DNA from 3 places in the Peribacillus sp. B2I2 genome. Region 3 is predicted to be linked to each of the others. Evidence: riboswitches for the same ligand, from Rfam matches in the RefSeq annotation. Region 3 holds a riboswitch; each other region holds the start of a gene.
The links. A riboswitch is a leader RNA that binds a small molecule or an ion and turns the genes downstream of it on or off. The one in region 3 is predicted to bind cyclic di-AMP.

Region 1: it holds a riboswitch for cyclic di-AMP, as region 3 does, so the genes downstream of both, ABIE66_RS23780 (TrkH family potassium uptake protein) here and ABIE66_RS04845 (APC family permease) in region 3, are expected to answer to the same signal.
Region 2: it holds a riboswitch for cyclic di-AMP, as region 3 does, so the genes downstream of both, ABIE66_RS01320 (cation:dicarboxylate symporter family transporter) here and ABIE66_RS04845 (APC family permease) in region 3, are expected to answer to the same signal.

Annotation. Positions count from the first base shown of each region.
Region 1 covers NZ_JBGCCB010000001.1:4,779,937-4,787,702, forward strand. The annotation lists gene ABIE66_RS23750 (VanZ family protein) at 1-195, opposite strand, end outside; gene ABIE66_RS23755 (ABC transporter permease) at 580-1,596, opposite strand; gene ABIE66_RS23760 (ABC transporter ATP-binding protein) at 1,593-2,318, opposite strand; gene ABIE66_RS23765 (TetR/AcrR family transcriptional regulator) at 2,438-3,037, shown strand; gene ABIE66_RS23770 (MFS transporter) at 3,084-4,331, opposite strand; gene ABIE66_RS23775 (hypothetical protein) at 4,734-4,925, opposite strand; cyclic di-AMP (ydaO/yuaA leader) riboswitch at 5,259-5,401, shown strand; gene ABIE66_RS23780 (TrkH family potassium uptake protein) at 5,570-6,907, shown strand; gene ABIE66_RS23785 (potassium channel family protein) at 6,931-7,587, shown strand; gene ABIE66_RS23790 (STAS domain-containing protein) at 7,731-7,766, opposite strand, start outside.
Region 2 covers NZ_JBGCCB010000001.1:244,177-251,942, reverse strand. The annotation lists gene ABIE66_RS01340 (D-alanine--D-alanine ligase) at 1-917, opposite strand, end outside; gene ABIE66_RS01335 (hypothetical protein) at 1,895-2,668, opposite strand; gene ABIE66_RS01330 (class I SAM-dependent methyltransferase) at 2,882-3,214, shown strand; gene ABIE66_RS01325 (class I SAM-dependent methyltransferase) at 3,120-3,701, shown strand; gene ABIE66_RS01320 (cation:dicarboxylate symporter family transporter) at 3,684-4,943, opposite strand; cyclic di-AMP (ydaO/yuaA leader) riboswitch at 5,115-5,265, opposite strand; gene ABIE66_RS01315 (efflux RND transporter periplasmic adaptor subunit) at 5,463-6,725, opposite strand; gene ABIE66_RS01310 (hypothetical protein) at 6,741-7,403, opposite strand; gene ABIE66_RS01305 (YegS/Rv2252/BmrU family lipid kinase) at 7,532-7,766, opposite strand, start outside.
Region 3 covers NZ_JBGCCB010000001.1:956,752-964,517, reverse strand. The annotation lists gene ABIE66_RS04855 (glucose 1-dehydrogenase) at 1-779, opposite strand, end outside; gene ABIE66_RS04850 (RhaT/GlcU family sugar-proton symporter) at 795-1,649, opposite strand; gene ABIE66_RS04845 (APC family permease) at 2,172-3,998, opposite strand; cyclic di-AMP (ydaO/yuaA leader) riboswitch at 4,138-4,287, opposite strand; gene ABIE66_RS04840 (GtrA family protein) at 4,707-5,162, opposite strand; gene ABIE66_RS04835 (glycosyltransferase family 2 protein) at 5,122-6,144, opposite strand; gene ABIE66_RS04830 (DUF6044 family protein) at 6,160-7,766, opposite strand, start outside.

The sequences.
Region 1 (7,766 bases), 3.8 Mb from region 3:
CAAAAGGCGCGGAACCTTGACCATTTCACCTCGATAATAAAGAACCGCAAGCGAAACGAAAATGAATATACAAAACCAGACAACCATGATCACCAAAGGATTCAAATATAATAGGAGCTGAAGGAAAAGAGGCAAACCGCATAAAAACAGTGCTTGCGACAGCAAAAGGGAAAGCATGACCGACTTTAGAGACATGTAACTCCCCCCCTTCTATTTCTTTCCAAATCACTGCATATCATTATATCCTAGGACATCTTTAACACCCCGTCAACAAACTACTTCTAAGGGAAGCTTTTTAGAATGAATCAACGATGGGAAGGATAATTCGTCCTTAATCCCCGATAATTCGTCCTTTGTGTGGGATATTTCGACCTACATCCGGATAATTCGACCGATGTGTGGGTTTATTCGACCTTACTCCGGATAATTCGACTGTTGTGTGGAATAATTCGACCTTCAACCAAAATTCGATCTTCTTCCAGTAAAACAAAAAGCCGGTTCCTCACGATCCAGGAATCCGACTTTGTTTTACGTTATTCAGATGTAATCATCTTAGCAAGGATTGGTATTTAATCCTCATTATAAGGCACGGTATTTTTTTAAACTGATGATATTGATGGTTATAAAAACGACGGAAAATGCCAGGAGAATGAGTAAATCCAGTAAAATATCATTGAATGTGAAACCTTTGTACATAATGCCGTTCATGGCATCCGACGCGTAATAGAGCGGCATGACCTTGCCTATTTTTTGCAGCCAGTCTGCCATGCCATCTAATGGGAAAATCCCTGTAAAGAAGACTTGCGGCACGATGACCAGCGGAATGAATTGTACCATTTGGAATTCAGATGTGGCGAAACTCGATAGTAATGTACCAAGCGATAATGCAACGAGCGCGACGAGTATATTCGTCAATAAAACGAGCCATATTGAGCCAACAAGCACGATATCCAGCACATTTACAGCATATAGGACGACTATTATCGTTTGAATAAGAGCAAATAAGCCATATCCGATCACATATCCCGCTACGATTTCGTATCGTTTAATCGGTGTCGCAAGCAGCCGTTCCAACGTACCACTTGTTCGCTCCTTCAAAAGCGCAATACCCGCTATTAAAAATACGAAGAAGAAAACGAAAAAGCTAACGAGCATCGGACTGAAAGTATCAAAACCCTTTGTGTTTGCATCCCCGTAAACATATTGCTCCTCAATTGAAGGAGTATTTTTCTGTTTCCCTTGCAACGCCTGCATCATTTGCATTTGAACGGCCTTTGCTCGAGCCGGTTCGTCGTTTAACAGCGTCAGTTTTATCTGGCCATTTTCAACATGCAACCAGCCATCCGTATTATTTTCAATCATTCTTTCCTTAGAAAACTTCTCAGCAGCCGTTACTTGAAAATCCGCTTGTTTCAATGCTTTAACCAGAGTTTCATCACTACCTGTAACAACGATTTCCAAATCACTCGCTTCTGTATCGAAAATAAAATACATGAGCGTTAAAATGAGCAATGGAGCAAGGAAAAATAAAGCGAGTGTCCTCCGATCCCGGCGCATCTGCTGTATAATTCGAGTAACAAGAGAGGCAATTCTCATGATAGTCCACCTCCAATCCTCAAAAAAACATCATCAAGCGTTTCCACTACATATTGTGTTTTTAAAGCTGCTGGTGTTCCTGATGCGATTATTTCACCTTCACGGAGCATCGCCAGTTTATCGCATCGTTCCGCCTCATCCATCACATGAGTCGTGATGATGATCGTCTTATGATCTTCATTTCTTAAACGTTCAAGTTCCTGCCAAATGGATTGTTTCAGCAAAGGGTCTATCCCTACGGTCGGTTCATCCAAAATGAGGATCTCCGGGTTTTGGATGAGTGCTACCGCCAGTGACAGACGCCGTTTCATCCCACCGGAATAATACGCTACCCGAACGTTCAAATCATTCGTCAATTGTACGATTTCAGCTGCATATCGAATGCGTTCCCTTCGCTCCTTTTTCGATAAACGGTAAAGCTTCGCAAAAAATGCGAGATTTTCAGCTCCCGTCAGTTCTGTATATAAAGCATCGGACTGTGCCATATAGCCGACATCCATTAACAGTGCTTCATTTGGCACTTCATGATCAAGAACCGTGACTTTACCCGCATCGGGCTTAATCAATCCGACAATCATTTTAATCAAGGTCGTCTTTCCACATCCGGATGGACCTAGCAAGCCGAAAATCCCATTTTTTTCTATATTCAGGTTCAATGGCTGAATGACCTTTTTATGGTGAAAACCTTTAGCAATTCCTTCAATGGAAATAGCATTTTTCATTGTACACACATCCTTCCTCTTTAATTGACACGGTGTTGAGTGTATCATCATTCTAAGGTAGCATTTGGTCTAATACAATCAACATATTTGGAAAAAATGTTAAGTGAAGGAGACATTTCATGGGATCGATTCATGAGGATATGGTACATAAAACGAAACTGCAGATACAACATCATTTTATTGCACTCGTAGAGGCAGAGGGGTTCTCACATGTAACAGTGAAGAAAATTGCGGAACGCGCTAACATTAATCGGGGCACATTTTATTTGCATTATACGGATAAATATGAATTGATGGATCACTTACAGCAGGAATTGTTAAATGAACTTCAAACACGGATTACTGCCATTCTGCCGAAAGAGGCTTTTTTGGCTCTTCATCATCAACAACTTTACCCGCCCTTCGTAGCAATTTTTCAATTCATTAGTGAACATGCACATGCATTAAGGGCCATTCTTGGTGATCAGGGCGATCCTTCTTTTGCAAAAAAAATAAAGCGTGTATTCGGTGAAGTGCTGTTGGAGCGACTAATCAGCCAGCATCCAGCAGCAAAAGATGAGGCGTTTCGTAAGTATATGCATGCCTTCATGACATCAGCGATTTTAGGCGTGATACAGGAGTGGCTGGAGAATTGCGACGGCCAAACGGTGGAAGAAATGGCGAAAATTCATTTTCAAATCTTGAACTTCATCAGCCAAGTGCGGACATTCGTTCAATGAACTTTTTATAAGAGGCATGTTCCATTTACATGCCTTTTATAAAAAGTTACATCTTTTCCCCGGCATTCCCAACGGAATAATACCTGCTCTTCGAGACCTTCATACTAAGTATGGACAGTAAAATTGATACGGCGAACATGATCATGGTACCTGAAATGACCACCAACCTAATCGAAATGAAATGAGCTGAGACACCAACAATCGCTGTAGTCATGATGATCAGTAAAGCTTCCAACAAGCCAAAAATACTTCCAACCCTCCCCATAATCTCCACTGGAATATTATTTTGATAAAATGTTTGAAATCCTGTGTTGGCAAAAGCCAGTGAAAAGGCAATGATGAAAAATCCGATGGCGGCCATCGAAAAGGAATTTGAAAGGGCATAGATCACATAACCTATCGATACAAATAAAGATCCAAGTCCAATTAGGTACGATATTGGTATTTTATTGATGAATACCGCATTGACTATTGCACCCGCAATGATGCCTGCCCCGGCGATGCTTACAAGGAATCCGTAATCGCTGTCCGACAAAAGGAGCACGGCCTTGGCAAACACCGCTTCTTGGGAATCCATGGCCGTTTCCATTACTACCATACAGCTGAATAAGAAATAAATGAGCATGATATAGGAAAATTTCCGGCTGAAGTCCATGACGATGCCCCAATCCTTTTTCATGATGGTCCAAGACAGGTAATGACTGGATTGTTCAAGGGAACGTTCCCTTTCAAGATCGGGCATGAATAGAGTGATGATGCCGGATAATAATAAGGCAGCCGCGTTAATGTAAATGGCTAAAACGGGTGTACCGATCAAGAAAAGGAGACCCGCTATCGCAGGTCCAATCAAAAAAGCCCCAGAATCCATTAAGCTTCGTAACGAGTTAAATCGTTTCCTCTGTTCAATGGGTATTAATTTTGTTATATAAGATCTTGATGTCGTTCCGAACATGGCCCCTGCCATATTGATCACGAAGACAAGGGAGTAGATGACCCAAATAGAAGAAGTCAATGGCAGCAAGGCTATGAATACCGCTCGAAATAGGTCAAGTGCCACCATTAGATTTCGCTTATTTATCCGGTCGATCACGCTGCCTGCCCAAACATTCGTAAATATGGCAGCCATCGGTTTAACGATATAAAGTCCAGCTACCGCTAAAGCTGAATCAGTCATATCCAGCACGATTAAATTAAGTGCAATAAAATAAACCCATGCACCAAAGTTGGAAATCCCGATCCCGCACAATAGGATGGAAGGATATTTCCAAGCTACTAATGAATTTTTTAATGTCAACGCTTCTCCTCCTTAGAAAAAGAAATATAAACAATAAAAAAATCCCATCCCCAGGAAAGGCTTCTCGGGGGACGAGATCAATAGTGCGGTGTTACTACGCACCATAACGGAAGTTCCCGTCACAGCATCCCCTTCCCATACTGGAGAATTGCTTCAATTTATGCTTACTCCTTCCAGTTGACGGTGCTCTCTGATATGTGGTCATTCCATTTGCTTTCTCTTCATTACATCCAGATTCATCATTTTTCTAAATTTTAACATTATTGTATTAATAGTGTAAACGTCATAATTTTCAACGCAAAAAAACTCATTCAAAAATAAATGAGTTTAAAAGCAAAACAAGTTATGGATTTTTCGCTCTAGTTCCCGGATAGTACACAGGATGACATAATTTCAGTTGATTTACCTTAGAGAAAACAATTTTAACAACGGATTCTTTTTCTTATCCGTTATCCTTAACTCATTCATTATGATTTGATCCTCATGATCGGCTATCCATTTCCTAAGTGCATCTTTATCCTGGCATTGTGTTAAATATGTCTGTCCACCCTTGCCTGTAGCGTTAATAACATATCTATTGAACGTCTTCTCCATAATTGCCCGCCTTTTTTATAAAATGTTTGAAACCTTTAAATAAGAATGCCATACTTTTTTTCTTTATGATTTTCAAAAGAAAAATAATTTATTTATATTAGAAAATAGATTTGCAATGACATGTTCTGCTTGAAAGTATTGAATAAAGTACATCGATGTTGGTCATCATAATCGCCTTAATCGAACCTATCATAATGTGCTAACTAATATTTGTCAATACGTTTTTAAAATGTAAATAAAACGTAAATTTTCAGTCTTGTTAAAGAAATATTTTTTTACACTTTAGGGGTTTACAACTGCTAAATGATGGGAGTAGAATACGTTTATCAATTTAATGCATTTCGGCCAAAACTCAAGGGAATTGAGTACGGAGGACCCAATCATTTGGGGTTAATTCTGCCTTGCAGAAGGGATGAGATCAGCTCTTTCGCCATCCTACCCGTCAGCTAACTTCGTCGGCTAAAGCGAAGGAGGTCATAAGACCGCCTATTTCGGGAGCTTTTTTTGCACTCTTTTTGTGACAAAAAAGCCTTTCGATGTTTTCGCAGGTCTTTTTATTATGCTTTGAAAAAGATTTATAAAGAGGATTGATGGTTAAGATTTCATAAGTTTTACACAATATTTTTATAGGTAGGGATGATCATTTGATAAAAGCAAAAAATTTATTGGATCCGCCAAAAATCCTTGTACTCGGCTTTGCCATCCTGATACTTATTGGGGCCTATTTGCTGACCCTGCCGATTTCGACTGAAAATGGGAATGGCCTTTCTTTTCTGGATGCTTTATTCACATCAACCTCCGCTACATGTGTAACAGGGCTTGTGGTGGTTGATACGGGAACGACTTTCACCACCTTTGGTGAGTTGGTCATCTTAACACTGATTCAGATAGGCGGCCTAGGGTTCATGACATTTGCCACGTTTTTCTTTTTCTTATTAGGCAAAAAGATTTCTTTAAAAGGCAGGTTACTCTTGCAGGAGTCCTTAAATAATCTATCCATGGCAGGTGTAGTCAAGTTAGTAAAACGGCTTTTAATTTTCACGGCCATCATTGAAGGCGTGGGTGCCCTTATCTTATCAATCCGCTTTTCTTTTGACATGCCAGTCGGCAAGGCGATCTATTACGGGGTTTTTCATTCCATATCGAATTTCAATAACGCCGGCTTTGATTTAATGGGGGAATTCAGGAGTTTGACCCCTTATGTATCGGACCCATTCGTAACCCTTACCGTCGCCTTCCTCATCACGTTTGGCGGAATAGGTTTTATCGTAATGAATGAACTATACGAATATCGTGAAACCCATCGTTTATCCGTACATACGAAGGTTGTTCTGATGACTAGCTTGACCCTTACAATCGTAGGCGCAATTTTAATCTTTTTATTCGAGTTCGGTAATGCCAAAACATTGCAGCCTTTATCTTTCATGGGTAAAGCGTTATCATCTTTATTTCAATCGGTTTCACCAAGGACAGCAGGCTCCAATACGTTGAATATCCCTGATTTAACTCAACCTACATTACTGCTCATCATTTTCTTGATGTTCGTTGGGGCTTCACCCGGATCGACTGGCGGCGGGATTAAAACAACAACATTTGCGACGCTTCTTGGAACGGTTTGGTCACAGATTAAAGGAAAGGATGATGTAGTATTATTCCGTCACCGCATTTTGAATGAAACCATCTTTAAAGCATTATCCGTTACTTTCATCGGGGTCTTCCTCGTTTCAATCATTTCCATTCTGCTGACCATCACAGAAAGCGGAAGTGATTTCTTGATGATTTTATTTGAAGCCACTTCAGCATTCGCCACAGTGGGACTTTCAATGGGTTTGACTCCCGAATTATCACCGGTTGGCCGGATGCTTATCATTTTCACGATGTTTGCAGGCCGGGTGGGTCCTTTGACTTTGGCCTTTGCCATCGCAATGAGGCGTAAGCCAGATCCCTTCCGTCATCCAAAAGGGAAAATCATGATTGGTTAACCAAAACTGAAGGAGTGTAAATGATGGGAAAACGACAATATGCCGTGATCGGTTTAGGCAGATTCGGAAGTAGTGTGGCAGATAGATTATATACCGCTGGCCAAGAGGTATTGGGTATTGATATCAGCGAGGAAAGAGTCGAGAATGCGGAACTGAGCGTTACCCATGCAGTCATGGCGGATACCACTGAAGAAGAGACATTGAAATCCATCGGAATCCGTAATTTCGATTGTGTCATCGTAGCCATCGGAAATGATATGCAATCAAGCATTTTGACTACCTTGCTTTTAAAAGAGCTTGGGGTCAAAAAGGTCATTGCCAAAGCACTTAATAAAAATCACGGTCAGGTGCTCACTAAAGTTGGTGCCGACTGGGTCATCTATCCTGAGAGGGATATGGGGGAACGGGTCGCGAATCAACTCCTGTTCCCTAACATGCTGAACTATATAGAGCTGTCTAAAGAATACAATATCGAGGAAATCATCCTCCCCATGAGCATGAAGGGAAAAAGCCTCAGGGAACTTGATTTACGCGCAAAATATAATATCAGCGTCATTGCCATCGTGAGTAACGGAGAAATTATCATAGCACCGTCACCAGATCAGGATATCCATGAAAAAGATATGCTTTTGGTCGTTGGCAATAAAGAAGACCTAGCCGTCTTTGCAAATATTGAATAATCCGGCAGGTTCCGGCTCTTGCCTTATGGAGCCCGCCACCTATTTTGAATGTAGCATCACCTATACATGCGAGAAGACCGCCATATGGAGGTCTTCTCGCTGAAATTTATAACGAGCATACCCTTGGCATGTATATGTATGTATTATTTTATCGTACTGATCGCTTGGGCAAGAGTGGA
Region 2 (7,766 bases), 710 kb from region 3:
TGGCCCTCTTCCGTCAAGAAGAAATCAGCTCGAACCAATCCAGAGCAATCCAATGACTTAAAGGCCGTAATGGCCATTTCGGATAAAGCTGCATACTCGCTTTCCTTTATCTCCGCTGGGATGACCATTGCGGAATTACCGTCAACGTATTTTGCTGAATAATCATAGAAGGCAAAATCTTTCTTAGGGATGATTTCCCCTGCCACTGAACAAGACGGGTCATCATTACCAAGGATGCCAAACTCGAGTTCACGAGCTATTACCCCTTCTTCAATGATGATCTTCCTATCGAATTGAAAAGCTTCCACTACCGCTTTTTCCAATTCATCAGCATCATTACATTTGCTGATACCGACACTCGAGCCTAAGTTAGCGGGTTTGACAAAGCATGGGTACCCCAATTCATCCGCTACCTTTTTAATGGCGCTTTCAGTATTTTTCTCCCATTCAGAACGAATGAACCAAGTATATTTAACTTGTGGTAGTCCCGCCTGGGCAAAAATATTTTTCATGATAACCTTATCCATTCCAGCTGATGAGGCTAAAACGCCATTACCCACATAAGGAAGATTCAATAGTTCCAGCATCCCTTGCACGGTTCCATCTTCTCCATTTGGTCCGTGAAGCAATGGGAAAATTACGTCATACCCTGTTGATTCACTATTTTCATCAGTTGAATGCGCTTGTAAGGCAAGAGGCGAGCTCGATTTTTCCGGTGAAAAAGTCAAAGCCTCCACACTCTCAGCAGGTCCTGTCAACTTCGGTCCATTAATCCATGAACCCTCTTTTGTTATGTAAATCGGATATATATCAAACTTTGCTAAATCGAGAGCTTTAATGACTGCTAAAGCCGTCTGCATAGAAACTTCATGCTCCGCAGATTTTCCACCATAAAGCAAACCAAGTTTAGTTTTCATGAGTATTACCCTCCAATATTCTTTTAACCATGTTCATTGTATCATTTTACACTAAAACGGATAAAGCGAAACTTCCATCATTGATGCTTTTCCAATGATGGTTAGTTGAGCCAATCGGGCATTTACAGGCTGTTGGCCCACCACATTTCTTTTTCATTACATTTGCCATCCGTTCCCTTACAGCCTGTTAATGCGGGGTAAAGCGAAACTTCCATCATTGATGCTTTTCCAATGATTACTACAAACAAGTGGAACACAGGTTAAATTCGCCACGTCCTGTGGCAACACCTGTGCTAGCACATCCTGTGCATCGCAATCGGGCATTTACAGGCTGTTGGCCCACCACATTTCTTTTTCATTACATTTGCCATCCGTTCCCTTACAGCCTGTTAATGCGGGGTAAAGCGAAACTTCCATCATTGATGCTTTTCCAATGATTACTACAAACAAGTGGAACACAGGTTAAATTCGCCACGTCCTGTGGCAACACCTGTGCTAGCACATCCTGTGCGTCGCAATCGGGCATTTACAGGCTGTTGGCCACCACATTTCTTTTTCATTACATTTGCCCATTCGCTTCCCTTACAGCCTGTTAATGCGGGGTAAAGCGAAACTTCCATCATTGATGCTTTTCCAATGATTACTACAAACAAGTGGAACACAGGTTAAATTCGCCACGTCCTGTGGCAACACCTGTGCTAGCACATCCTGTGCATCGCAATCGGGCATTTACAGGCTGTTGGCCCACCACTTTTCTTTTTCATTACATTTGCCCATTCGCTTCCCTTACAGCCTGTTAATGCGGGGTAAAGCGAAACTTCCATAATTGTCTCTTTTCCAATGATTATAGGCCAACCCACTTCAGTGCGTCGTCCTCTCTAATCTTTTATGCATGAAATAGTAAGTCTTAAACCTAAAATATTCCAGGAGTTTAATAATCCAATCCACCAATCTGGAAGTTAGGATAATCAGGATAATTATTTATTTTTTATAATGCTTTCCCATACTTTTTCTTTTCGATTGAACGTAATAAAGACATCCGGCTCCTTAATATTTCTATCCGAAAAGTCATCATGCATCTCATCCATATTTAAATAATCCCCTACGACCCATGCCGGTATCTCAATCTTCGTTCTTGAGTACTTAACATGCCGAAAGGAAAAAATGAGCCCCTCTGCCAGAATATGAGCCAAAGAAGAAATCATTTCTGGAGGGATGGCCGTCAGTTCTCTTTTCTTTCTGATTCCAAGCCACGACCTCTCCACTTTTAATGGCTCCAGCTTTAACGGAATCAGGCTTCCTAACATCATATAATATGTCGAAAGAGAACGAAAATAAATTTTATTGAACCAGCCGTCATCCTGGGCAAGGTACACAAATTGATTATTCAATTTACGGTAAAATGGAGGTTCCAGATGGGTTTTTGCATGCCCTAAATATAAGAGTTCCGCTATTTCCCTGCCATCCAATTCATCCAGCCCTTCAGCTTCTTCAAAATCAATCCAACAGAAATCTCCATATGCCCGGACATTTTCTTTAACGAGCTTCGCAATATCCTCAGATGAAGCGCTCTCAAGCAGGACATTCAAATTGTATTCCCCACCATCGAATTGATGTTTCAATAATAAAATGGAATCCATGGTATATGGCAGCGAATAAACAAATTCGCGGAAATTGAGTCCATTAAAAAGGACAAACCGTTCAGAAGCCTGCATATGCATATATAAGATATCATTGTTATCACTCTTCATAACCTGATCCCCTCCGAGCTCTCAATCAATAATGTTATTTTATCAAACTTTTGGGTTTTCACGTAAGTTATATAACCCAGAATATTAATCATCATCAGCATCGTCTATATAATGTGAAACCCGTCTCTATATTCACCTATAAGGTCAAGGAACGAGTTCGACAATATCAAATATCTATATTATAGAAAAAATTAAAATTTGGAGGAATTGACGATGGATAAAATTGAAAAAGGTTTTATCAATAATTCTTTACATGAGGCCGCTTCACTTTATGCTGATGCAACAAAAAATTTTGATCTTTGGCAATCAGAAAAATATGCATTCGAAAAATATTTATATCAGGATGATACAATCCTTGATATTGGCTGTGGAACTGGAAGATCCACATTTGCACTGTATAAAAAAGGATTTCAAAGTATAACGGGATTCGATATAACACCTGCCATGCTTCATGAAACCGAAAAAATATCGTACGAATATAACCGATATACCCTTTATCCTTGGCGATGCAACGAAACTCCCTTTCAACAATTCATCATTCGATAAAGCAATCTTCGCTTTTAATGGTTTAATGAAAATTCCCCAGCGAAAAAACCGTACATTAGCTTTAAAAGAAATCAATCGTATTTTAAAACCAGAAGGCATTTTCATTTTCACAACACACGACCGTGATAAAAACGAATATTATATGAATTTCTGGGAACAAGAGGAAATTATTTGGTGTGAAGGTAAACAAGATGAGAGGCTTTATGAGTTTGGGGATATTTTCACATTCGGAAAGACACCTCAAAAAGATACTTACCTCCATATCCCAACACAACTTGAAGTACTTGATGGCCTTGAAGAAGCAGGGTTTACAGTCATCGAGACCTTTTACAGAAGTGAATTATTCCATGAAAGCGATGATGTAAACGTTTTCCCTTCTGATTGCCGCTTCTGGATGTTCAAAAATAAGGTACATTTTTTAAAATTCAAAAAAAAATCCAGAGTGGCATATCACTCTGGATTTTTTGCATTAAGAAACTTGTTCTAGTTCTTTATCGGAAGGAGGGTTGAATTGACCTTCCCATTTAGAGATGACGATTGCTGCAAGTGAATTACCAATAACGTTTACTACTGTACGTCCCATATCAAGAATACGGTCGATACCAGCAATAAATGCTAGACCTTCAATAGGAATACCAACTGTTCCTAATGTCGCTAAAAGAACTACGAAAGATACACCTGGTACACCAGCAATCCCCTTAGACGTGATCATTAACACTAGCATTAGCGTAATTTGCTCATACGCGCTTAAATCAATTCCGTACATTTGAGCGATGAAGATAGCTGCTAACGCTTGGTATAATGTAGAACCATCAAGGTTAAAAGAGTATCCAGTCGGAATAACAAATGTAGCAATATGTTTCGGACATCCCGCTTTCTCCATTTTTTCCATGATTTTCGGAAGAACAGCTTCTGAACTTGCTGTAGAGAACGCAAGAATCAATTCTTCTTTTAGAAGTTTAATCAACGTAAAGATATTGAATCCTACAAATTTCGCAATAAGACCCAGAATGACAATTACAAAGAAAATCATTGTTCCGTATACAGAAAGCGCTAACTTACCTAACGGAATTAAAGATTCCAGACCGAACTTGGAGATGGTCACACCGATTAGTGCAAATACCCCGATTGGAGCGAATTTCATGACCATATTTGTTAGGTAAAACATTCCTTCAGCTGTTCCTTGGAAGAAACGGAATACTGGTTTACCTTTTTCACCGATAGCCGCAATACTAAGCCCAAACAATACGGAGAAGAAAATGATCGCTAGCATATCGCCTTCTACCATAGCTTTAACTGGATTGGATGGCACAATGTGAACAAGTGTATCTACAAACGACTCATGCTGCTTAGTTTCTGCTGTATCAACATAAGTGGAGATATCAGTTTGTTCCAGATTATTCATATTTACACCAGCACCAGGCTGAATGATATTCGCGGAAATTAAACCAACAGCAATCGCAATCATAGTTACCACAACAAAGTATGATAGTGATTTAGCACCTAGTTTACCTACTGCTTTCAAATCACCTACACCCGCAACAGCAACGATAAGGCTTGATACAATGATTGGCACAACAATCATTTTAATCATTCGTAGGAAAATGTCACCGAATGGCTGTAAAAAGTTTTGAGCTGTCTCATTACCATAAAAAATGGCACCCACGATAATTCCTAGAATTAAACCAATGAAAATTTGGCTAGCTAAACTTAATTTAAATTTCTTCATATACTTTCCTCACCTTCCATAAAGTCTTTGATGCAAAAACATTTTGTCTCGGTAAGGGAAACAAGATACTAATAAAAGAAAGTAATTTTTCTTTTTTTGAAAAACTCTGTCTTTACGCCGAAAAAAAAGACACTTCATGTGTCGATTTCTTATTGGCGTGAATATTCACACATGTTCCCTTAAAGACGCTGACGAGGTTAGCTGTCGGGTTAGGAATTGGAAACACAAATGCCCTTTCATTTCTGAATTCACCCCTAGCGGATAATAAAATCCACAATAATGGGTCCCCCGTTCTTGGAATAAGATTAAGCGAGTTAACTTATAATAAAATATTATACTAAAAATGTTAATCTGTAAATATTTATTCGCATTCATTCTTGAAAAAACCTTAAAACATGTCTGAATATTCTGCCTTAATGACTATTGTACCTATAATTCCATTGCCCGATTTTATACATATAAGTTATATGGATATATAAATAATACCAAATTGCACCTCTCTTCTTATTAAAGAAGCAGTTATTTTTCCAAAATGCCAAGTAACAGATATCTTACTTTTTCCCTAGAGGTGAATTTCTTATAAGTTTTAGTTTTCACTTTTTCAAATTGAATTGGAGTAATAAAATAAGAATGGTTCTTCACTACCCTATTCGGTTCTAATAGGATGACGTCACCTACGGACGGTCCCTTTATGAGTTCTTGCTTTCCTTCAGCTTTAAGTCCTTTTGTGATGTAGTGTTTATCCACAAAGCCTTTTTTAGTCAACTTGTAGACATGCGGCTGTTTTTTGTAATGGACTGCCTCTATAGGAATGGAGGGTACACCCGCTTTCTCATTGGTTATTACAGTAAGATTGACTTTGGATCCCACCAACAAAGGTTCGGTTTCTTCACCTTCAGGTTCGATTAAAGCCTGAAATGGAAATCTGTTATCTTTTTTTATGGACGGCTCTTCTGCCGGATAGGAATGGATACGGCCAATCTTTCCTTTCAAAGTCTTTTTTGAGTCAGAAGAACTTGCTTTTATAGTCATGCCCACTTCAGCCTTTTTCATCTCCTCTTCGGAGAAATCACCTTCAATTGCCATATTTGTCGAAACAATGGATATAATGGGATTATTCAGGTTTTCATTGATATTCTTAACTACACCATCAGCCTCACTCGTCGTCACAATCGCGCTGGACTGCTCCTCAATAGACCTTAATTTAGCATCAAGCATTTTAACTTTTTCATTCAAACTGTTTTTTTCGAGTTCCTGCTTGTACAATTCTTGCTCAATATTACTTTTAATAAGGTCTGAAGAGCTTGTTGTTATATCGATATTCAAGTTTCTTTCCACTGAATCATCAATGACCGCCTTATCGGGATCACGGGTCAATGTCCCTTGATAAGACCTCAACTTCCCTAAGTATTGGTCAATCCCTACAATTTCTCCCTCAGCGGCAGCTTTCTCCGATTCTACATTCGCTTTAAGCGCATCAAGTTCGGTTGCCGTATACTCAAACAACGAGGAGCCAGCCGTTACCACATCACCTTCTTTTACAAGGAATTTCTTAAAATCATTCTTCTTGGTATCGAAATAGATATCATACTCTTCCAAAGGTTTAATTACACCATTCGTTTGAATGGTATCCGTAATTGTATCTTTTTTTACCATTGTCCAGTTTTCCACGAAAACAGTTCGTTCCACTTTGCTTTCCTTTTTTTCAATAAGGTATAAGTTAACGGTTATCAAAACAGTCGACGCAATAGAGACCGCTGCTATTTTCCATTTCCCGCTCATTCTTTTCACCCCGCCTTATACAAATACGCCCACTTGGATATATGCTAAAAAGGCTTTAACAAACCAAGTGGCCAGATAGAATAGAACAATCATTAAAAAGATCAAATAATTATTTCGTTCTGAAAATTCCTTTAAATAAAAATATTGCAGGGCAATAATAAGAAATTGAAAAATGGTGATTTCGCTGAAAAAGTGAATAAAGTAATCACTTCTGAGAAAATACTGACTGATGATTCCTAAAGAAAAAGGATTGGCATCGTTGCCTATATCCATTAATACGAATAGAGGAATCAATAATATTTTTTCCACCAATTGCAAACCAAAAATGATCATTTGAACGATGACTATTTTTATGTACGGGATATCCGTAACGATCCAAAAGAATAGAGCTGATAAAAATATGTATATGGAAGGGTGGATTATGCCTGCTATTATATTGCCGCTCAATATCAGCAACTTTCCTGCTTCAAATTCATTAACACCCATCTTCGTGATTTCTTTTGAAAATGATTCAGATCCAATGCCAAAATACCCCTCAATAGCAAATACTAAAAGACTAAGAAGATATAAAAATAGTAATTTCCAACCAAGTCGTGTGACTGCCTCTGCATTTTGCAGCTGATAACGACTCCGATTAGGCTCTAAAATGCCCTTTAACAATCTGACCTGGTACACCATATGTGTTCCTCCTGCAAAAAATGATATATCACCCTATATTTTATCTTATTTTGGAAACAAATGCAGAAATAAGGAATGATTGAAACAAAAAAAACACATAATCCTTACCCTCTATAATTAATCTCCCTCTAATTGGGAATTAATACTGATAAATGATGGTCAAGGACTTTAATTCGAGTAGGTGTTTGGCTATAGTTCTCTCCATCCATATCCACATCAAGTGGCCTCTTGGATTCAATAGTCAGGGTACTGGCCTGCACATATGTCACTCCAGCTTCCGAGCTCAGATTTTCTGTCCATGAACGTTTCATCGCTATTATTTCCAAAAATGCACCAAGGTTTGCGTTCTCCAAGATGGCAACG
Region 3 (7,766 bases):
CTTCCCGCTTGGAATGAAGGGTATTTTGTCATACCGCCGTCAGCGAAGAGAGTGATGCCCGTTACATAACTGGATTCTGAAGATGCAAGCCATACAGCAACCGCGGCAATTTCCTCAGGCTTTCCGATATAACCCATCGGAATCATGCTTTCCAGATCCTTTTTCTTTTCGGGATCTTCAAGCTTGTCGGCATTTATTGGCGTGGCGATAGCTCCAGGACCAATGCTATTCACACGGATCCCTTTTGGTGCATATTCAAGAGCCAAGGTTTCCGTAAGCAACTTCACACCACCCTTGCTTGCCGCGTAGTGAACGAATAAAGGCCAGGGAATCATCTCATGTACACTGGACATGTTTATCACATTCCCTTTAATATCGTTCTCTACAAAATACTTGATGGCTTCACGGCAGCCTAAGAAATTACCGGTTAAGTTTGTATCGATTACCCTATTCCAGTCGCTTAACGGCATCTCGTGAGATGGAACAGGGTTTTCTATACCTGCATTATTGATGAATATATCGAGTTTCCCGAACTTCTTTATCGCTGATTGAACCAGGTTAATCACATCTTCTTCAACGGTGACATCGCCTTTCACTGCGATAACTTCCCCGCCATTGGTTTTGATCTCTTCCAATACACTATCCGCTTCCTCTGATTTTGTGCGATAGTTAACGACTACCTTTGCCTTTTCCTGAGCAAAGCGAATGGCCATCGCTTTTCCTAAACCAGTGGATGAACCGGTTATAACAACGACCTTACCCTCTAAATCTGTATACATTTAATCACCCTCCAATTAACTTTTTGCCAATCCAAGCATAATCCCAGCTATGATAATCAAGATAATTCCAATGCCGATTCCAATTAGTTGGCGCTTCGTTTTCTTTTCACGTAAAATGATGATCCCGCCGATAGTTGATATGACAATGCCCATTTGAGAAAGGGAAAAACTCGTAGCCACTCCAACACGGGGCTGGGATATGAATAGAAACATGTTCCCTGCTGCCCATATCAGTCCCGGAATGATATTGCGAATCGTATACTTGTTAAACGGCTTATGTTTAAAGGTCAATAATAGACCGCCTATCACCATCCCGATCGCTTGAGGGAACAACGCTGACCAGCCATCAACATCAAAAAGACGGGCCACGACCACATAGACCAAATAACCGAATGTCGAGATGAGGAGAATAACAATTCCTTTCTTCAAGTTTCCCGATTTGCCTTCTTTTGATTCTTTATCTTCCAAGGAGGTCAAAACAATTCCTATAATAATGAAAACCAATGCCAAAACGCCTAAAATGACCGCTTTCATTGTAGACCATTCGTGAAAAACAATGACCCCAAATAAAGTGGTTGAAATGAGCTGCAATCCAGTTGATATCGGCATCGTTTTGGAAACACCCATTAAATCGATGCTCTTAAGCTGATTAGCTTGTCCCACGGCCCAAAACAATCCAGAAACGACCCCGACACCAAATACCAATAGGGATAACTTAATATCGGCAAAAATATAAACACCAATTGAGAAAATCAAGGCGCCAATCGTTGTACCTAATGTTTGACTGTAAGGTCCTCCCCCCAGTTTCACATTAAATAGAACGATGCTTCCCCAGAATAATGCCGGCAAGAGAGCTAATAATATATCCATCTTAAACCCCCATATATGTAAGTTCCAATCTATAGCGAAAATTTCATTAAGTCTTCTTTTTAATATGTTCGCATTATTTAAATTGAACCTTGGTAATTTTATGAAGTGTTCAAAAACCACCCTTCCGTTCCAATGTCCAACTTACAGAACACTTGACTCTCTGTAAGTTTCTAGGGTGAAAATAAAAAGAAGCAAACCCTATCAAGGTTTGCTCAGCTTGTCGACAAAAGGGAGTTCGGAATGGTCTCATCCCTAACTATGATTTATTAAAATGGTCTTTACTGTTTTATGAAACCCCCAATAGATTGAAGAAATTTGCGACACTCCTGCCGAATAACTGGCTAGACGAGCACCAGAAACGCTTGCGGCGAGGTGGCTTGGCATACAGTCGGCGGGATAGGGAGCGGATTTCTGAAAACAACTGGAACGTTTTTTAAAGAAAAAAACTGTAGGCAAATTCGCTTTCTTCGAATTTACCTACAGTCTGAGCAAACCTGATCAAGGTCTGCTTCTATTCTTAAATTACTTCTTCAAATGATATGGCACTGTCGTAATAACTACATTTCTTCTATAAAGTAAGTAGGCACGGATCAGTAAACTTGATTGGTTATGAAGAATATTGTGCCATCCCTTCTTCGGAATGAATTGCGGGATGATCACTGTAACTTTATAGTTAGATTCACTCGCCTTATGTTCAACTGTATCCACAAACTTAGTTAATGGCTGAATGATGCTTCTGTAATAAGAGTTCAGTGTGACGAGTCTAACATCAGGCTGCCACTTTTTCCATTTTTCTTCGAATTTCTTTTCATCTTCTCTTTCAAAAGCAACATAAACGGCAATGATCTGATTTGCTGAAAGAGATTTAGCATAATTTAAGGAATTCTCAACCACATGAGTTATACCCGCCACAGGGACAAGAATGATATTCCCTTCTATTGGTAAGATGGGCTCACAAGTTGTAATCCTCAGTTGGTCACCAACTGCTTCATAATGCTTTCTTATTCGATGAAAAATTAAAATGATGATTGGTAAAAAAATCAAAACAGACCATACCTGCGTAAATTTGGTTAAAAAGAATATCATCGTGACGACCAGGCTAATAATGGCACCAATTGAATTAATGGTTAATTTAACCACCCAGCCTTTTGGCTTTTCGCGGAGCCATTTAACGATCATCCCGGTCTGGGACAGCGTAAATGGTATAAATACCCCTACAGCATAAAGGGGAATTAGATTTTCTGTATGTCCTTTAAATGCGACTATTAAGATGATGGACGCAAGCCCCAGTATGATAATTCCATTGGAATATCCTAATCGGTCCCCTCTAATCGTAAACGCCCTTGGTATGAATTTATCCTTTGCAAGATTTACCGCAAGCAGCGGGAATGCCGAATAGCCAGTATTTGCGGCCAGTATCAAGATCAATGCAGTCGTACCTTGAATGAAGAAATACATGAAATTCCGTCCAAAGATTTCTTCAGCAATCTGCGAGACGACCGTGACCTCTGCGCTGGGAACAATGCTTAAATAATAGGCTAAGAATACGATTCCCGAAAATAATACAGCTAGTAAGGACCCCATCGCTATTAAAGTTTTTGCAGCATTATTCGGGGCTGGATCTTTAAAGTTCGGGATCGCATTGGAAATCGCTTCGACTCCTGTCAATGCGGAGCTGCCTGATGCAAATGCTCTTAGCAGTATAAATAAACTAATGCCCGCTACCGGGGTCCCAATTGGCGCGTGCAATTCCGGTGAAACTCCACCTGTCAAGATCTGGTATATTCCTACACCAATCAAGATGAACAATGCTAAAACGAATAGGTACACCGGATAGGCCAAAACAGAGGCCGACTCCGTAACCCCCCTAAGATTTAGGATGGTAAGTAGAATGACGAAAATGATGGCTATGCCGACATTATATGAATGCAGGCCTGGAAAAGCGGACGTGATGGCATCCGTTCCTGCAGAAACACTTACAGCGACAGTTAATATATAATCGACCAATAAGGATCCTCCAGCTATCAACCCTGGATTGATGCCTAAATTCTTTTTTGAAACCACATAGGCTCCCCCGCCATGGGGATAGGCAAAAATGATTTGTGTATAGGACAAGATCAAGGCCGTTAACAGGATCAATACCCCGATTGCTATCGGGATTGAATACCAGAATGCCGCGGCACCGACCGTGATGAGAACGATCAATATTTGTTCCGGTCCATAAGCAACCGAAGACAATGCATCAGAAGATAGGATGGCCAAAGCCTTAGTTTTGTTTAGCTTTTGCTCGCCAAGTGCATTTGATTTTAAAGGTCTCCCTATCAAGAACCTCTTTATAGAAGATAACATCAAGTATTCACCACCATATTTTAGTTATAAATTTATGTTCCCCCAGTTATTGCAAAAAACAAGACGAAATAGAAAAATGCCTACAAGTCATAGCTAAATAGACCTGTAGACATCAATTTTTTTGTCTGACAAGCTCCACCTTCCTTCTCATATAACGCTTACGAGGTTAGCTGTCGGATTCGGACCTAAGAGTAGCCCTACCTTTACCTTGAAAGGATTCACCCCTTGGATTGAAAAACAATCCCTATAACGGGTCCCCCGTACCATAAGGTTTAAGCGATTTAGAAATATGAAACTGTTGATTATCATACTCCCGTGAAATGGAAAAGTAAATGAAAATTTTACACGGAAAAAGAATAATTTATTGTTAGTGAGGTTTTGTTCATGACGTATATTACATAAGTCATCAAAACAAATGATTGAAGGAAGGAAAGAGGTGAATGACATGTCTAAAAAAGAAGAAAAAAACAAATAATATCTGATGAAAATTTTCAGGTCAAAGCATTAACGGATCAATGAACAATATGGCGGTCCACAAAAGGAAAAATCATCAGCCACCGGAGACAGCGAAAAACGAAACTGAATACCTTTCTAGTCAATCAACTAATTCGCTTTCCCACTAAACAGATCTGCCCCCGTTTGGATAGTCAACTTTAATTTCCATCCAATCAGAGGGCATTATTCATTATTCCCAATGATCCACTCTAATTAGTTCCTTCCTTCTTGAATTGGTCTCAAATTACTTTTCTTAAAGACAAAGTATTTCTGGCCAATATAGTTAAGTACTGTATAAAAGATTGTTCCAATGAGTACAGCCACATTTTGCTGTATGGATAAATGAACGAATCCTTCCATCGATTCTGCAATGGCCTGTCCTAAAGAATAAGCGGCGGAATAACAAATCAGGATGACGCAAAAGAAACGGGCAACTCCTCTCCGCAAGTCTATATCGCTTTTAAAGGTAAATGTCCTGTTCAACAGAAAACTCGTTACAGCTCCCGTACCATTGCCGAAAAAGGTGGAGATCCAGTAAGATAAATCAAGAACATTCATGAGAAAAAGCATGATGGAAAGTCCAACCGCTGTATTGACTATTCCAACCAATAAAAAGCGGATAAAGGAATTAGTGTGTTTTAGATAGTTTTTCAATACTGTTCCGTTCATTGTCTAGTTGCTCCCGTTTTGTTAAATCGAGCGGATTAAATAGATCCAGATCAACAATATATTTAGGCCGGCGTTTGGATTCATTATATATTTTACCGATATATTCCCCAATCAAGCCGACAGCAATCAACTGCAGTCCACCGATCAACCATATGGAGGTAATTAATGAGGTCCAGCCCGTTTCGGTCTGTCCATAAAACTTTAACCATAAAAAGTATGACCCAAAGAGTAAGCTAATGAAAAAGGAAAGACATCCTAGCCATAATACAAGCCGGATCGGCGTAACTGAAAAAGAAGTAATGCCATCAAGCGCAAAGGCAACCATCTTCTTTAATGGATACTTCGTTTCCCCAGCCAATCTTTCTTTTCTGTCATAATAAACAGAGTCCGTCTTGAACCCAATGAGCGGGACGATTCCCCGTAAAAAAAGATTCGTTTCTTCAAACTGTTCCAGCTCCACGATCGCCCTTTTGCTCATTAGCCGGAAATCGGCATGATTATAGATAAGGTTAACCCCCATCTTGTTCATCAATTTATAAAAACCAGTTGCAGATGTTCGTTTAAAAAATGAATCAAGGTCCCTTTTCTGGCGGACACCATATACAATTTCACAACCTTCATTGAATTTCCGAATGAATTCAGGGATGACTTGAATATCATCCTGCAAATCTGCATCAATGGAAATCACACAATCCGAGGCTTCATTGGCTGTAAACATTCCTGCCAGAAGTGCATTTTGATGACCTGCATTCCGGGAAAGCTTTAGCCCACGAACAAATTCATTGTTAATCGTTTCTTTATAAATGATCTTCCATGTTTGATCTTTGCTTCCATCATCAACCAATAGAATTTTACTTTTATCGGATACAACTTTTTCTTCGACTAAACCCCTCACCAATCCACAAAGTTGGGAAATGGTATCCTGCAAAACGCTTTCTTCGTTATAACAAGGTACAACAATCGTTACTATCGGTGAATTCACAATATTCCCCCCTTTTCACGTGACTCTGTATAAATGAATTTTCCAGATACTTCCTTTCTTTGTGAAAATCCTTTCTAGTACCAACCCGTTTTCCTTCGCATTGTTGATTGGTATAGCAGAAAATATATACTTGCCACCTAACCCTTTATACGCATCGACATTAAGTTCCAAATTTTCCAGCTCTTTCTTCGAGCCTTTCTTGAACATATAATGCTTCCCAAGCTCATCGGTAAATAGGTAACAACGCCCTCCCCATTCATCAAAGTAGATTTTGATGTTTTTATTCTTAGCCAATTCGTTTTCAATTATTTGACGAAATTGATGTTTGTAAGTAAGCGGATAGAAATTGTTATAGCTATCAAGCGTGTAAAACCCATTAAATTGGGCAATCGCAGGATGTAGGCCAATGCTCGCTACCCGATATTCTTCCTGTGGAAGGCCAATATGATCTTTTATTTCTTGAAAAAGACTTTCTGCATAGAACTCTTTAAAAGATGGTTTTTTATTGTGAGTGATTTCTTCATTGAAACCCATTAAGATCATAATTTGAACGGCTATGAATATTGAAAGGGTTTTCTTGGCATAATCGCTGTGCTCCCAGATGATTTTTATCGCGAGGGCAAACCCCAAGTAAATCACCATTGGCCTTAAAAAGTGAAATCTGGCAAAATTAAAGGTATCCAAGGTGTGGAACCTTTCCGTTAAAGGAAGCCAGCCTTTATAAAACCAAAATGCGTACCACGCGGAAAGCATAAAATTCAAGCCGAACAAAAAAACAAATATCTTTTCCTGTCTCCATAGCTTTTTGGTCAAAATGATATAAAGGGCAAAGACTGTAATCGGCAGAATGATAAGCGCATGTACAGTCATGACATGCGTATGTCCAAGGACGAAATTTTTGAAAGTAAGCTTGATGACCCACTCGAGCGGCAGCCTTGCATGAAAATATTCATCTCTGCTGTTCGGCTCCGAATCAAAAATGAAGGAAGCGACCAGCCGATACTCGACCAGACCAAAAATGACCGTCATATACACGATTGAAAGTAGAAACCTTAAATTCCACCCTTTTTTCCTGATCACATCCGATATCCAAAGGAAGCCCATTGCAACAAGAAAAAAGAAAAAGCCAAGCACGATGCTTGAATAAAGCGGTAAAAGTGTAAGGACCAAATAATTCTTCCACGAATGGTCCTTGCTGCGGATATTCAAAAAAGCCCAAAGGGCTAGCGGCATCCCAAGAGTACTGAGCATTCCCGATGGCCAAAATGGGGTAAGGGCAAAGGCCAAGGATGTTCCAACCCTAATCCATCCTGATTGGCGCCCTGTAACCAAATGTTTTTTTAATAGGATATACATACCAAAGAAAGCAATGAATCTTGTTAATGCCTGGCTTATTGCATATGCAACCATTGTCGGGAAAAGTGCATACAGCCACACGATGATACTGAATTCACTGCCAAACGCATTTCGTGGCAGCCCATTCATAATCTGTGGAATTTTGGCGTCTATTGCACCGAATAATTCACCGCTCTCAGAAAGCACTTTATACCAGGCAATGTTGGAATCCAAATTATCATGTACACGAATATGCGCATTTTCTCCAAGGATGAATAAAGGGGAAA